Regions from separate parts of the Mesobacillus subterraneus genome, predicted to be linked through region 2. Evidence: a T-box and tRNA genes for the amino acid it is inferred to sense, from the RefSeq annotation. Region 2 holds a T-box; the other holds one or more tRNA genes.

Region 1 (8,078 bases), 1.8 Mb from region 2:
CAGAGACCTGTGTTTTTGCTAAACAGTCGCCTGGGCCTATTCACTGCGGCTCATCTAGGCTATTCACCCAAATGAGCACCCCTTCTCCCGAAGTTACGGGGTCATTTTGCCGAGTTCCTTAACGAGAGTTCTCTCGCTCACCTTAGGATTCTCTCCTCGCCTACCTGTGTCGGTTTGCGGTACGGGCACCTTTTATCTCGCTAGAGGCTTTTCTTGGCAGTGTGAAATCAGGAACTTCGGTACTATATTTCCCTCGCTGTCACAGCTCAGCCTTCACGCAAGCGGGATTTGCCTCACTTGCAGCCTTACTGCTTAGACGCGCATATCCAACAGCGCGCTTACCCTATCCTACTGCGTCCCCCCATTGCTCAAACGATAAAGAGGTGGTACAGGAATATCAACCTGTTGTCCATCGCCTACGCCTTTCGGTACTCGGCTTAGGTCCCGACTAACCCTGAGAGGACGAGCCTTCCTCAGGAAACCTTGGGCATTCGGTGGATGGGATTCTCACCCATCTTTCGCTACTCATACCGGCATTCTCACTTCTAAGCGCTCCACCAGTCCTTACGGTCTGACTTCAACGCCCTTAGAACGCTCTCCTACCACTGACATCTAAGATGTCAATCCACAGCTTCGGTGATACGTTTAGCCCCGGTACATTTTCGGCGCAGAGTCACTCGACCAGTGAGCTATTACGCACTCTTTAAATGGTGGCTGCTTCTAAGCCAACATCCTGGTTGTCTAAGCAACTCCACATCCTTTTCCACTTAACGTATACTTTGGGACCTTAGCTGGTGGTCTGGGCTGTTTCTTTTGACTACGGATCTTATCACTCGCAGTCTGACTCCCACGGATAAGTCTTTGGCATTCGGAGTTTGTCTGAATTCGGTAACCCGATGAGGTACCTAGTCCAAACAGTGCTCTACCTCCAAGACTCTTACAACGTGAGGCTAGCCCTAAAGCTATTTCGGAGAGAACCAGCTATCTCCAAGTTCGATTGGAATTTCTCCGCTACCCACACCTCATCCCCGCACTTTTCAACGTGCGTGGGTTCGGGCCTCCAGTTGGTGTTACCCAACCTTCACCCTGGACATGGGTAGATCACCTGGTTTCGGGTCTACGACCACATACTAAATTCGCCCTATTCAGACTCGCTTTCGCTGCGGCTCCGTCTTCTCAACTTAACCTTGCATGGGATCGTAACTCGCCGGTTCATTCTACAAAAGGCACGCCATCACCCATGAACGGGCTCTGACTACTTGTAGGCACACGGTTTCAGGATCTATTTCACTCCCCTTCCGGGGTGCTTTTCACCTTTCCCTCACGGTACTGGTTCACTATCGGTCACTAGGGAGTATTTAGCCTTGGGAGATGGTCCTCCCAGCTTCCGACGGGATTTCTCGTGTCCCGCCGTACTCAGGATCCACTCAGGAGGGAACGAAGTTTCAACTACAGGGTTTTTACCTTCTCTGACGGGCCTTTCCAGACCACTTCATCTACCCCGTTCCTTTGTAACTCCATGTTGAGTGTCCTACAACCCCAAGAGGCAAGCCTCTTGGTTTGGGCTATGTCCCGTTTCGCTCGCCGCTACTCAGGGAATCGCGTTTGCTTTCTCTTCCTCCGGGTACTTAGATGTTTCAGTTCCCCGGGTCTGCCTTCAATACCCTATGTATTCAGGTAAAGATACTGTTCCATTACGAACAGTGGGTTTCCCCATTCGGAAATCTCCGGATCAAAGCTTACTTACAGCTCCCCGAAGCATATCGGTGTTAGTCCCGTCCTTCATCGGCTCCTAGTGCCAAGGCATCCACCGTGCGCCCTTTCTAACTTAACCTAAAAGGTCATTTCTCTATTATATAGAGAGAAAAACTAAAATGGCGATCACTCGGTTTTTTCTTGGTTCTTCTTACTTACGATTATCTAGTTTTCAAGGAACAAATACTTGGTGGAGCCTAGCGGGATCGAACCGCTGACCTCCTGCGTGCAAGGCAGGCGCTCTCCCAGCTGAGCTAAGGCCCCATTATGAAAGATATATGGTGGGCCTAAGTGGACTCGAACCACCGACCTCACGCTTATCAGGCGTGCGCTCTAACCAGCTGAGCTATAGTCCCATATATCATATAGAGAGGAATTACTCCCTCAAAACTAAACAAACAAGCGGTCAACTATGTGGATTACATCCACAGTACGAACCAGAAGGTTCGCATTCCGATTGCCATTATGGCAATATCCTTAGAAAGGAGGTGATCCAGCCGCACCTTCCGATACGGCTACCTTGTTACGACTTCACCCCAATCATCTGTCCCACCTTAGGCGGCTGGCTCCATAAAGGTTACCCCACCGACTTCGGGTGTTACAAACTCTCGTGGTGTGACGGGCGGTGTGTACAAGGCCCGGGAACGTATTCACCGCGGCATGCTGATCCGCGATTACTAGCGATTCCGGCTTCATGCAGGCGAGTTGCAGCCTGCAATCCGAACTGAGAATGGATTTATGGGATTGGCTCGACCTCGCGGCTTCGCGACCCTTTGTTCCATCCATTGTAGCACGTGTGTAGCCCAGGTCATAAGGGGCATGATGATTTGACGTCATCCCCACCTTCCTCCGGTTTGTCACCGGCAGTCACCTTAGAGTGCCCAACTGAATGCTGGCAACTAAGATCAAGGGTTGCGCTCGTTGCGGGACTTAACCCAACATCTCACGACACGAGCTGACGACAACCATGCACCACCTGTCACTCTGTCCCCCGAAGGGGAACGCCCTATCTCTAGGGAAATCAAGAGGATGTCAAGACCTGGTAAGGTTCTTCGCGTTGCTTCGAATTAAACCACATGCTCCACCGCTTGTGTACCCCGTCAATTCCTTTGAGTTTCAGCCTTGCATACCGTACTCCCCAGGCGGAGTGCTTAATGCGTTTGCTGCAGCACTAAAGGGCGGAAACCCTCTAACACTTAGCACTCATCGTTTACGGCGTGGACTACCAGGGTATCTAATCCTGTTCGCTCCCCACGCTTTCGCGCCTCAGCGTCAGTTACAGACCAGAGAGCCGCCTTCGCCACTGGTGTTCCTCCACATCTCTACGCATTTCACCGCTACACGTGGAATTCCGCTCTCCTCTTCTGCACTCAAGTTCCCCAGTTTCCAATGACCCTCCCCGGTTGAGCCGGGGGCTTTCACATCAGACTTAAGGAACCGCCTGCGCGCGCTTTACGCCCAATAATTCCGGACAACGCTTGCCACCTACGTATTACCGCGGCTGCTGGCACGTAGTTAGCCGTGGCTTTCTGGTCAGGTACCGTCAAGGTACCGGCAGTTACTCCGATACTTGTTCTTCCCTGACAACAGAACTTTACGACCCGAAAGCCTTCATCGTTCACGCGGCGTTGCTCCGTCAGACTTTCGTCCATTGCGGAAGATTCCCTACTGCTGCCTCCCGTAGGAGTCTGGGCCGTGTCTCAGTCCCAGTGTGGCCGATCACCCTCTCAGGTCGGCTACGCATCGTTGCCTTGGTGAGCCGTTACCTCACCAACTAGCTAATGCGCCGCGAAACCATCTGTAAGTGACAGCCGGTAGTCTTTCAGCTTTCCCTCATGAGAGGGAAAGGATTATCCGGTATTAGCTCCGGTTTCCCGAAGTTATCCCAGTCTTACAGGCAGGTTGCCCACGTGTTACTCACCCGTCCGCCGCTGATCTTCAAAAGCAAGCTAATGAAGATCCGCTCGACTTGCATGTATTAGGCACGCCGCCAGCGTTCGTCCTGAGCCAGGATCAAACTCTCCAAGAAAGAGTATGAGTTTAGCTCATAATTTAAAACGTTGGCTAGTGATCAACTATATAATAGAAGTCACTATAAATATTGTTTGTTGACGCTTGTTTGTTTAGTTTTCAAAGAGCAATTTTTCGGCGTCACCCGTAGGCGACTTAAATAATATATCATGCTGTCGATATTTCGTCAACACCTTTTTAAAAAAGTTGTTAACAGCTGTTCAACAGCAACGTTTAATATAATAACAACTTCTGCTTGCCTGGTCAATAGCTTTCGCAAGAAATCCCTAAAATAATAAAACGCCGCTTAAAAAAGCGGCGTTCCTTCTTTAGATAATCCAAGTCTGAATAGCTACCAACGCAAACACACCAGGTATTCCTAGCAGACCCGAGACTGCTGCGGTCGCAATATTGATGGGTACATAAATACCAAAGCTAGTACCAAAAGCATTAAGAAAAAATAAAAAGATGGCTCCAATTAAGATCTTCACTGCATTCTGACCAATAAAGCGGAGCGGTTTTGTCGGTGCACCTATAATGAGCAGCAAAAAGATCAATCCACCTAGGACCGATATGACAACTACAGGATCCATACTCTCCCCCCTTACTTCAATGTCTTGTACATTTTTATGTACAAGTTATCAAAATAAGACCTTGTCGTATGGAAAAAACCTCACTTCGTCTTAATGGTGATTTTTCTGTGCTTTGCTTCTTTGAAAAGAAAGAAGTACTTGGACTCAGCAATTTTCGCTTCAGTGATAAACTCTTCTGATGGATCGAAACTTCTTTCAACCAGTAGCTTTTGATTGTTCCAGTTTCTCTTCATGCTGTCCAGCTGTCCCAATAGTTTATGGTCGAATTCTTTTCTAAGCCATTTCTTTTTACGAAATAACATGACTCTCCTCCAGTAGAGTTTGTTCTTAATAGATGGAGTTACACTTCCCGGCGCCCTTCTAATGCTTTAGAAAGGGTGACTTCATCCGCATATTCAAGATCCCCGCCGACCGGCAGTCCGTGGGCGATTCTTGTAACCTTAATTCCTGATGGCTTCAACAGCCTTGAGATATACATAGCAGTTGCTTCCCCTTCGATATTCGGGTTCGTTGCTAGTATGACTTCCTGGACTGTTTCATCCTGAAGTCTCTTCAATAGGTCGGGAATATTTATATCTTCTGGGCCAATTCCATCCATAGGAGAGATTGCTCCATGAAGTACATGATAGAGACCATTGAATTCCTTCATCTTTTCCATCGCAATAACGTCCTTAGGATCCTGGACAACGCAGACCACACTGCGATCGCGGCGCTGGTCTTCACATATATAGCAAGGATCCTGGTCGGTTATATGGCCACAGACCGAGCAATAAGTCAGGTTGCGTTTAGCGTTGACCAATGCCTTAGCGAAATCCAAAACAGTTTCTTCCTTCATGCTTAATACGAAAAAAGCCAGACGAGCGGCCGTTTTCGGGCCGATACCTGGCAATTTCATAAAGCTGTCAATCAGCTTCGATATTGGTTCAGGATAATGCATTCTGTTATATTCCTCCTAGAACATTCCCCCAGGAAGGTTCATGCCCTTTGTAAATTGGCCCATTGTCTTATTGGTTAGTTCTTCTGCTTTTTTTCAACGCATCATTCGTTGCTGCAAGAACTAGGTCCTGAAGCATTTCCACATCATCAGGATCAACAACTTCCTGCTTGATTTGCACATCGACAATTTCCTTGTGACCTGTAACGATAACCGTTACCATACCGCCGCCTGCAGTACCTTCAATCTTCTCTTCTCCTAATTGAACTTGTGCTTCTTCCATCTTCTTTTGCATTTTCTGCATTTGCTTCATCATATTTTGCATATTTCCATTTCCTCGCATCATGTAAACGTACCTCCAAATTTAATCTTGTATTTGTATTAATTCATCGCCAAATAGTTTTTTAGCTTCAGCAATCAGCGGGTCTTCAGCTGCAGCAGCTTGCCCTTCCGATTCCCCATCGCCCCTCTGGCTGATAAAGTTTTCCCTTATTTTAAGCCACTGATCTTCAGGCACACCAATTACCTGCATCCTTTTACCGGTGTAATCATTCATCGCACCGCTGACAGTTTCAGTGAATCTGGTGTTTTCCATAGCCATCTGACAATGAATTTCATATTTGAATTTTATCACGACTGCCTCATCAGATGCAGCTACTGGTTCGGCTTCATTTAACAACGCTGCCTGAGAACGCATTTGATTCGCGGCAAGCATTTCGAGCAGATCTCCCCAACGCCCCTTAATTGTATGGAGATTTGTCTTCGTAGCACTTTTCAGAACCTCATTAATCTTTCCAGTCGGAGCCTGGAAGCCTTTACGGTTCGGACGAGGCGCTTTTTTAGCAGCCGCAGCTGGTTCACTTGCTGCCATTCCAGGATTTTGCTGAAACTGTACCAATTTTTCCTCGAGCTGTTCAATCCTTCTCAGCAATGGTTCAACCTCAACATTGCTGGTAGATGGCTGGCGATTTTCAAGCTGGCATAGCTTGACGATCGCTACTTCTAGGAAGATACGGGGATGGTTTGTCCAACGCATCTCTTGCTGCGCTTTATTCAAGACTTCTATTAATTCATAGATCTGAGCTGGCTCGACGTGATTGGCAAGCTCCTGAAAATCTTCGTCCAGCATTACTCGCTCCATAGATTCCTCGAGTGCAGGTGCTGCCTTGTAAAGGAGCATGTCACGATAGAAGAAAATCAAGTCTTCTATGAACCTTGCTGGATCCTTCCCTTGTAAAAGCAGTTCTTCCAAAGCTTCCAGCCCAGCTGCCGCATTCTTTTCATAAATCGCTCTGGCCAGCTGGTTCAGGAAATTCTGTGATACAGTGCCTGTTACCGTGAGTGCATCTTCAATCGTTACTGTATCCTGGCTGAATGAGATAGCCTGATCTAGCAGACTTAGAGCATCACGCATTCCGCCTTCTGCAGCCCTGGAAATAATCTGCAAGGCTTTTTCATCGCAATCCACTCCAGATTCCTCAACAATTTGCTTCATCCTGCCCACAATTGCCTGAGCTGTGATCCTCTTAAAATCAAATCGCTGGCATCGTGAAATGATTGTGAGTGGAATCTTGTGAGGCTCAGTCGTGGCGAGGATAAAGATGACATGCTTTGGAGGCTCTTCAAGGGTTTTCAGCAATGCGTTGAACGCTCCGATGGAAAGCATATGCACTTCGTCTATGATGTAAACTTTATACTTCACGACGTTCGGCGCATATTTTACCTTATCTCGAATATCCCGGATTTCCTCGACACCGTTATTGGAAGCGGCATCGATTTCAATCACATCAGGAATCGATCCATCCGTTATCCCGCGGCAGGCATCGCATTCATTGCATGGTTCGGCCGTTGGAGCATTTTCGCAGTTAACCGCTTTTGCCAAAATTTTAGCAGCACTCGTTTTCCCAGTCCCCCTGGGTCCCGAAAAAAGATAGGCATGTGATATTTTTTGTTGAAGCAGAGCGTTTTGCAGTGTCGTTGTGACATGTTCCTGCCCGACCACATCTATAAATTGCTGTGGACGCCAGACACGATATAAAGCTTGGTAGGCCAATGACACCGCTCCCTTCCTTTTATTATCTTATCTATTATAACGCAAATAACTTTCAATTTCACTTTTACAAGGGGAAGTTTTTATTGTATTAAACGACAAAAAACTCATCCCTGTTAAAAGGATGAGTTGAATGTATCATATTTAACTGCCGCGCACCTTCCGTCGACTGAATACCATAAGCGTTACTTAAGCAGTTAGCTCGTCCCAGGCAACCCTGCGGCACATGGGAGCGTCCACTTAATGCTGCTTCCTTCCGGACCTGACATGGTTCATGGATTCCCATTGCGCAGGACCCGGGCGTCAACACCACTTACTTAAGGCAGACCCTACAGTAAAACAGCCTCAGGAAGGGATTCATCCCCGCTAGAGCGGATTGCGGGTACAGGGCACCGCTACCTCCCCGACTAGCACGGCAAAATTGAAACCTTATTTAGGTGTGTCTCAAGGACACATACATAGTATACTAATTCACGGACTAAAAAGCAATGCTTATCCCCTGTCAATTCCTGTCTGTTGTTCCAGTTCCTCTTTTGCCTGCTTCTTTTTCAGCTTCTTTTTTTCCCGGAGATTCCTGAAAAAGTCGGATAGCAGTGCTCCGCATTCTGCTTCCAGCACGCCTGTCACCACTTCACTTTGATGGTTGAAGCGCTCATCCTGGAGGATATTCATGAAGGTGCCGGCGCAGCCGCCCTTCGGATCCTTTGCTCCATAAACCACTTTTTTCACCCGCGAG
Region 2 (8,078 bases):
GAAAATGAAATCCTGATGTATCTGCGAAGGAATAATAAACTGCGGTCTGAAGTTTCCTTTGATGAGCCGCTGAATATCGACTGGGATGGAAATGAACTGCTTTTGTCAGATGTTCTTGGGACCGATGATGATATTATCACTAAGGATCTAGAGTCCAATGTAGATAAAAAATTACTGGTTAAAGCGCTTCAGCAGCTATCCGATCGTGAAAAACAAATCATGGAATTGCGATTTGGGCTTGGCAGCGGTGAAGAAAAGACACAAAAAGATGTGGCAGATATGTTAGGAATTTCACAGTCTTATATTTCTCGTCTGGAAAAAAGGATTATCAAACGACTGCGTAAAGAATTCAACAAAATGGTATAGCAGAAAAACTTTCTATAAAAAAATTTTCTCATTGAAAATAGTGATAACTTGGCGGTTTTTCTGCCGTATTCTTCCTGAAACCTGTCCAGGCTTTAGGTAAATAGTGCATATTTTTCCTTCTTGCGGAGATACTGATTTTTGACAGCAGCTCCTGTGAGGAGGGAAAAGATTGACACGAAACAAAGTTGAAATTTGCGGTGTTGATACATCAAAGCTTCCCGTTCTAAAAAACGAGGAAATGAGAAAACTTTTTAGAGAAATGCAAAGTGGTGACATCACAGCAAGAGAGAAACTTGTGAATGGGAACCTGAGGCTTGTTTTAAGTGTAATCCAGCGTTTTAACAACCGGGGCGAGTTTGTTGACGACCTATTTCAGGTCGGATGTATAGGCCTTATGAAGTCCATTGATAATTTTGATCTCGGGCAGAATGTTAAGTTTTCCACCTATGCCGTCCCGATGATCATCGGCGAAATAAGACGATATTTACGAGATAATAATCCAATCAGAGTCTCACGCTCATTAAGGGATATAGCTTATAAGGCGCTTCAGGTTCGTGAAAGGCTGATGAGTGAGGCGTCAAGGGAACCAACTGCGGAAGAAATCGCCAAGGTACTTGAGGTGCCTCACGAGGAGATTGTCTTTGCTCTTGATGCGATTCAAGACCCTGTATCGTTATTTGAACCGATCTATAATGATGGCGGAGATCCAATTTATGTGATGGACCAGCTGAGCGATGAACGAAACAAGGATACAAACTGGATAGAAGAAATCGCTCTGAAGGAAGGTATGAGACGCCTGAATGAGCGTGAAAAATTGATTTTAAGGAAGAGGTTCTTCCAGGGTAAGACACAAATGGAGGTAGCCGATGAAATCGGCATCTCGCAAGCCCAGGTGTCCCGACTTGAAAAAGCAGCCATCAAACAAATGAATAAAAATATCCAAAGCTAAGCTGCCTTTTGGCAGCTTTTTTATTTGCATCCTCAATGGAGGAATACTCTGTAAAATTTCAAGTTCCACTGAAGTAATTCATACATCAGTTTCCCGTTCATATATTTTATATAAGGGTTTAATAAAGCCAAAGTGAAAATCCGGAGGGATCTGTATGGTTAAGGTGACAGAGTTTCAAGTTAAGGATGTTGTGAATGTGTCCGATGGAAAAAGGCTTGGCAATATAGAGGATTTTGAAATTAATTTAAATACCGGGAAAATCGAAGCTGTTGTGATTGGGAGTTCAGGTAAGGTGCTGGGATTCTTCGGAAAGGAAGATGAAGTTGTGATTCCCTGGACTAATATCCTTAAAATAGGTGAAGATGTCATTTTAGTCCGATATAAAGACAGCGGGGGATATCTGCAACAGAAAAGTGAGGATGATCAGTAACAACGTAATACTGTTGTATTGCGGTTTGTATGTGATAAACTAGACAAAAAAAGTGTGAGGTTAAAAGCAATGGAGCCATTCATCTTAGAAAGTCAGGAATATTTTAAAATTAGAGAGTGGATGGAGCGTTATCCTGGACTTGAGGTTGGGTTCACGACGAAGAACGGGGGCGTGAGCCAGCAGGATGCTTTTTCGGGTTTGAACTTCGGCTTTCATGTTGGAGACGAGCAGAATGCTGTTTGCGAAAATCGTCTCCTGCTGGCCGAAAAGATCGAATTTCCTCTTTACAGCTGGGTTGGAGCGGAACAAACTCATGATATCAGCATTGCCAAAATTGGAAAATCAGATCAAGGCAGAGGCTCAACGACTTACGATTCCTCTTTTTCAGGAACAGATGGTTTTTTGACAGAAGAGGATGGAATCCTGCTGACACTTGTGTTTGCAGATTGTGTTCCGCTTTATTTCATTGATCCGGATACAAAGCTGATTGGGGTGGCTCATGCAGGTTGGAAAGGAACTGTTCACGGAATTGCAGCGGAAATGGTCCGCAAATTTCAGCAAAATGGGGCAAATATAGAAAAAATTTCTGCCATTATTGGCCCATCAATATGCAAAAAATGTTATATTGTTGATGAGAGAATCATCAATTTAGTGAAAAATATACTAGATGGTGTCGATGTGTTACCATATAATCAAGTGAGTGAAGGTCAATATTCTCTCGATTTAAAGGAATTGAACCGTCAGATCCTGTTACGGGCAGGGGTAGATGACAGGAATATACTTGTAACCGATTATTGCACCAGCTGCCATCATGAGCATTTCTATTCCCATAGACGGGATATGGGTAATGCAGGCAGAATGATGGCTTATATCGGCTGGAAGGAGGATAGCCGTCCATAATGAAAGTCAGAGAAAATCTGGAGGTTATCCAGAATCAAATAGCAGATGCCTGTAAAAAAACCGGGCGTGATCCAGGGGAAATAAAGATTATTGCGGTTACCAAATATGTTACATCAGAACGGGCTCAGGAAGCGATTGATGCTGGTGTCCCTCATCTTGGCGAAAATCGTGATGAAGGACTCCTTCAAAAGATGAACGAATTAGGGGACAAGCCGGTCTGGCATTTTATCGGGACGCTGCAAACTAGAAAAGTAAAAAACATCATTGAGCATATTACATATATCCATTCATTGGACAGGCTGTCACTTGCGAAGGAAATCAATAAGCGATCCGATTCCAAAGTGAAATGTCTGATCCAAGTCAATGCATCCGGCGAAGAGAGCAAGCATGGGTTACATCCGGATGATGTCATTGGTTTTGTACAAGAACTGAAGCAGTTTCAAAATATTGAAATCAGCGGATTGATGACGATGGCTCCTTTAACTGAGGATGAGCAATTGATCAGGGAAAGCTTCAGGACGATGAAAAGGCTGAGAGCAGAGATACAATCGCTTAAGTATGATTATGCACCATGTAATGAGCTGTCAATGGGAATGTCAAATGATTTTCAAATAGCTGTTGAAGAAGGATCAACAATGGTGCGTATTGGCACTGCCTTGGTAGGCAATGAATCGGAGGTGCAATAATATGAGCTTAAAATCAAAAATTAAGACATTTTTTTTCCTGGAAGATGAATATGACTATAATGATGAGGAAATGCTCGAGGAAGAAGCCGAGCCTTTCAAGCCCAATAAACAGCCTGTTCAGCAAAAGCAGAATATAGTAAGCCTGCAAAGTGTGCAAAAGTCTTCGAAGGTGATCCTGGTGGAGCCAAGAATGTATGCGGAAGCACAGGAAATTGCTGATCATTTAAAAAATCGCCGGGCAGTCGTTGTGAACCTGCAGCGTATTGAACAGGACCAGGCAAGGCGTATCGTGGATTTCCTCAGCGGAACAGTTTATGCAATCAGCGGGGATATTCAGCGGATCGGTATGAATATTTTCTTATGTACCCCGGATAATGTAGAAGTAACAGGAAATATTTCTGAATTGATGCAGGAGCGGGATTACCAAGAGTCGAGGTGGTAGATTAAATGGATTTAGTGATAGGTATTATAGCTCAACTAGTCAGTCTTTATCAGTGGGCCCTGATTATTTATATTTTCATGTCATGGTTCCCTAATGCCAGAGAAACAACGATCGGACAATTTTTAGCAAGGATTTGCGAACCTTTCCTGGAGCCTTTCCGACGGATTGTTCCTTCAATCGGTATGATTGATATTTCGCCGATCGTGGCATTCCTTGTGTTGCGTTTTGCCGTTGATGGCCTAAGGCAATTAGCACTATGGTTCTAACTAAGCAGGGTCTGATTCAGGCCCTGCTTATTTTCTATCGATGTTTTAAGAGTAAAAGGAGAACAAAATGAGTATTTATCAACATTTCCGTCCTGAGGAACGGGAATTTATCGATCAGGTGATTAACTGGAAGGAATATGTAGAACAAAATTATGCTCCGAAATTGACTGATTTCCTGGATCCGAGGGAGCAGCAAATACTGTCAACAGTCATCGGTAAGCATCCTGACGTTAAGTGGGAGCTGTTTGGCGGTCGACCAGGTACAGAGAGAAAGAGGGCACTTCTTTTTCCAGAGTATATGGAAGCTAAAGAAGAAGATTTTCAGGTAAAGCTTTTTGGAATTGATTATGCAAAGAAATTTGTGAATATTGAACACCGTCAAGTGTTGGGCAGCTTGATGTCCCTAGGATTGAAGCGAGGAAAATTTGGTGATATCCTGATTGACGGGGATAATGTGCAATTTTTTGCAGCTGAGGAGATCGCTGATTACATCCGTATCCAATTAGAATCGATCGGCAGAGCAGCGATTGGCTTATCAGAGCTTCCACTTGAAAAGGCAGTGGGAATTACTGAAGAGTGGAATGAGATGCACACGACTGTTTCATCATTACGGCTGGATACCGTCATGTCGGCTCTTTTCAATCTCTCAAGGCAAAAATCCCAGCTGCTCATCCAGCATGGCCAAGTAAAAGTGAATTGGACTGCGATTGAATATACTGCTTTTGAGTGTGGTGAAGGAGATATTATCTCCGCACGTGGATACGGCCGTGCAAAAATCATCACAATTGAAGGGAAAACAAAAAAAGATAAATATCGAGTTATTGCCGGGAGAAAAAAATAATTATATAGTAATAGTAGAAGGATTTTTAGTTTATTTGTCGAATCATTGCTTTAAGTACATAAAGGATTATAACTTAATGGGAGGTGGCGTCATGCCTTTAACGCCGTTAGATATACACAACAAAGAATTCAATAAGGGATTTCGCGGGTATGATGAAGATGAAGTAAATGAGTTTCTTGACAATGTGATCAAGGACTACGAACTAATTATCCGTGAAAAAAAAGAAATGGAAGAAAAGCTGAATGAAATGAATTCAAGGCTCGGCCATTTTACAAATATAGAAGAAACCTTGAATAAATCAATCGTCATTGCTCAGGAAGCTGGCGAAGAAGTCCGCCGCAACGCGCAAAAGGAAGCGAAGCTGATCGTCAAGGAAGCAGAAAAGAACGCTGACAGGATCATTAATGAATCTCTATCAAAGGCACGAAAAATCGCCCTTGAAATTGAAGAATTGAAGAAGCAGTCTAAAGTATTCAGGACAAGGTTCAAGATGCTAATTGAAGCGCAGCTTGATATGCTGAACACCGATGATTGGGATCATCTTCTTGAATATGAATTGGATTCAACTGAATTGAAGGCTGCTGCAAGAGAAGAGGAAGATTCACTAGCTTGACGCAGGCACGCTGTTTCGCATATAATTTCATAACAAAGTGCAATACATGACAGAAACGATGACAGGGACAGTATGGCGTTCCAGTTGCTTGCTTTTCAGCGAAATGGGGAAGGTGGAAGCCCATTGCAGGCGGATTGCCAGAAAATCACCCGATAGTTCCGAGCTGAACATCCTTTTAGGATCAGTAAGTACAGGCGTGACATTCGCGTTAAGAATGCTAAGAGGACAGGATGATGAATCCTTGTCTATTTAGGGTGGTACCGCGGGAATATAACCTTCTCGTCCCTTTTCAGGGATGAGGAGGTTTTTTTATTTTCAGAAATCGTATTCTTTCATGATTGCAACGGTAAAAATAGGAGGATCAACTTAATGGAGTATAAAGACACATTGCTCATGCCGAAGACGGAGTTTCCGATGCGCGGAAATCTTCCGAACAGAGAACCTGAAATCCAGGCAAAATGGGAAGAGATGAATATTTACGAAAAGGTTCAAAAGCACACAGAAGGAAGACCGCTGTTCATCCTTCATGATGGCCCACCATACGCTAATGGAGATATCCATATGGGTCATGCGTTAAATAAAATCCTTAAAGATTTTATCGTACGCTATAAATCAATGAGCGGTTTTTGTTCACCATATGTTCCTGGCTGGGATACTCATGGATTGCCAATTGAACAGGCGTTAACGAATAAGGGTGTAAAACGCAAAGAAATGACGGTCGCTGAATTCAGGAAGCTTTGTGAAGAGTATGCCTACGAGCAGGTTAACAACCAGCGTGAGCAGTTTAAGCGTCTTGGTGTAAGAGGAGACTGGGAAAACCCTTATATCACATTGAGGCCTGAGTATGAGGCGCAACAAATTAAAGTTTTTGGTGAGATGGCAAAACAAGGATACATCTACAAAGGCAAAAAGCCTGTTTACTGGTCACCATCAAGTGAATCTGCACTTGCTGAGGCTGAAATCGAATATCAGGATAAGCGTTCTGCCTCCATCTATGTTGGCTTCCCTGTAAAAGACGGCAAAGGTGTTCTGGACCAGGATGTCGAAATCATCATCTGGACGACTACACCATGGACAATTCCAGCCAACCTTGGAATCTCCGTCCATCCTGATTTAACATATGTTGTCGTAGAAGCTGACGGAAGGAAATTCCTTGTAGCTGAAGACCTTCTAGAAGCAGTAACGAATGAAATTGGCTGGGAAAATGCTACTGCAGTTAAGAAGATTGCTGGTAAAGAACTTGAAGGTGTTCTTGCAAAGCACCCATTATACGGCCGCGATTCACTTGTCATGCTAGGAGAGCATGTTACGACAGATGCTGGTACAGGTTGCGTACACACTGCACCAGGACACGGGGAAGATGACTTCCATGTTGGTCAGAAGTACGGGCTTGAAGTTTTATGTCCTGTAGATGATAAGGGTGTTATGACAGCTGAGGCAGAAGGCTTTGAAGGATTATTCTATGATCAGGCTAACAAGCCAATCACAGAAAAGCTTGCAGAAGCTGGCGCTTTATTGAAGCTAAGCTTCATCACCCACTCATACCCGCATGACTGGAGAACGAAGAAACCTGTAATCTTCCGTGCTACAGCACAATGGTTTGCATCGATCAAGGACTTCCGCGGTGAATTGCTAAAAGCCGTAGAAGAAACAAAATGGGTGCCAGCATGGGGAGAAACAAGACTGTTCAATATGGTCCGTGACCGCGGCGACTGGTGTATTTCACGTCAGCGTGCCTGGGGCGTTCCAATCCCGGTATTCTATGCGGAAAACGGGGAAGCAATCATTACGGATGAAACAATCGACCATGTCTCAAATCTTTTCCGTGAGCAAGGCTCTAATATCTGGTTTGAAAAAGAAGCTAAAGAATTGCTTCCTGAAGGCTTTAGCCATCCTGGCAGCCCTAATGGAGAGTTTACGAAAGAAACAGACATCATGGATGTTTGGTTTGACTCTGGCTCTTCTCACCAGGCAGTGCTAGTTGAGCGTGATGACCTCCAGCGCCCTGCAGACCTTTATCTTGAAGGATCTGACCAATACCGCGGATGGTTCAACTCATCATTATCAACTGCTGTTGCCGTAACAGGCAAAGCACCTTACAAAGGTGTCCTGAGCCACGGTTTCGCACTTGATGGCGAAGGCCGCAAGATGAGTAAGTCAATCGGTAACGTAGTCGTTCCTGCGAAGGTGATGAACCAGTTAGGCGCAGATATCCTTCGACTGTGGGTTGCATCTGTCGATTATCAATCAGACGTACGTGTGTCTGACGCAATCCTGAAGCAGGTTGCTGAAGTTTACCGTAAAATCCGTAACACGTTCAGATTCTTGCTTGGCAATCTTTCTGATTTCAATCCTGAAACGGATGCAGTACCATTCGAGCAGCTGCGCGAAGTTGATCAGTTCATGCTCGTAAAGCTGAACAAATTGACTAAATATGTGCGCAATGCATATGACAACTATGAATTTGCGAGCGTCTACCATGCGGTAAACAACTTCTGTACACTCGATCTAAGCTCATTCTACCTTGATTTTGCAAAGGATGTCCTTTACATTGAGGCTGCTGATAATGCAGAGCGCCGGGCAAT

What was found. A T-box is a leader RNA that pairs with one kind of tRNA and senses whether it is charged. The one in region 2 lies ahead of ileS (isoleucine--tRNA ligase), so its partner is inferred to be a tRNA-Ile.
Region 1: it has a tRNA-Ile gene. The T-box ahead of ileS (isoleucine--tRNA ligase) is inferred to sense a tRNA for this amino acid. The anticodon was not compared.

Annotation. Positions count from the first base shown of each region.
Region 1 is NZ_CP129019.1:4,373,827-4,381,904, forward strand. Features, by position in the region: rRNA gene LC048_RS22855 (23S ribosomal RNA) at 1-1,834, opposite strand, end outside; tRNA gene LC048_RS22860 (tRNA-Ala) at 1,944-2,019, opposite strand; tRNA gene LC048_RS22865 (tRNA-Ile) at 2,035-2,111, opposite strand; rRNA gene LC048_RS22870 (16S ribosomal RNA) at 2,237-3,784, opposite strand; gene LC048_RS22875 (pro-sigmaK processing inhibitor BofA family protein) at 4,095-4,358, opposite strand; gene LC048_RS22880 (YaaL family protein) at 4,439-4,660, opposite strand; gene recR (recombination mediator RecR) at 4,699-5,295, opposite strand; partial or broken gene LC048_RS22890 (YbaB/EbfC family nucleoid-associated protein) at 5,311-5,638, opposite strand; gene dnaX (DNA polymerase III subunit gamma/tau) at 5,657-7,345, opposite strand; RNA gene ffs (signal recognition particle sRNA large type) at 7,494-7,758, opposite strand; gene tadA (tRNA adenosine(34) deaminase TadA) at 7,835-8,078, opposite strand, start outside.
Region 2 is NZ_CP129019.1:2,563,758-2,571,835, reverse strand. Features, by position in the region: gene sigE (RNA polymerase sporulation sigma factor SigE) at 1-366, shown strand, start outside; gene sigG (RNA polymerase sporulation sigma factor SigG) at 536-1,315, shown strand; gene LC048_RS13320 (YlmC/YmxH family sporulation protein) at 1,470-1,745, shown strand; gene pgeF (peptidoglycan editing factor PgeF) at 1,815-2,645, shown strand; gene LC048_RS13310 (YggS family pyridoxal phosphate-dependent enzyme) at 2,645-3,331, shown strand; gene LC048_RS13305 (cell division protein SepF) at 3,333-3,773, shown strand; gene LC048_RS13300 (YggT family protein) at 3,779-4,039, shown strand; gene LC048_RS13295 (YlmH family RNA-binding protein) at 4,107-4,880, shown strand; gene LC048_RS13290 (DivIVA domain-containing protein) at 4,972-5,493, shown strand; T-box leader at 5,543-5,783, shown strand; gene ileS (isoleucine--tRNA ligase) at 5,863-8,078, shown strand, end outside.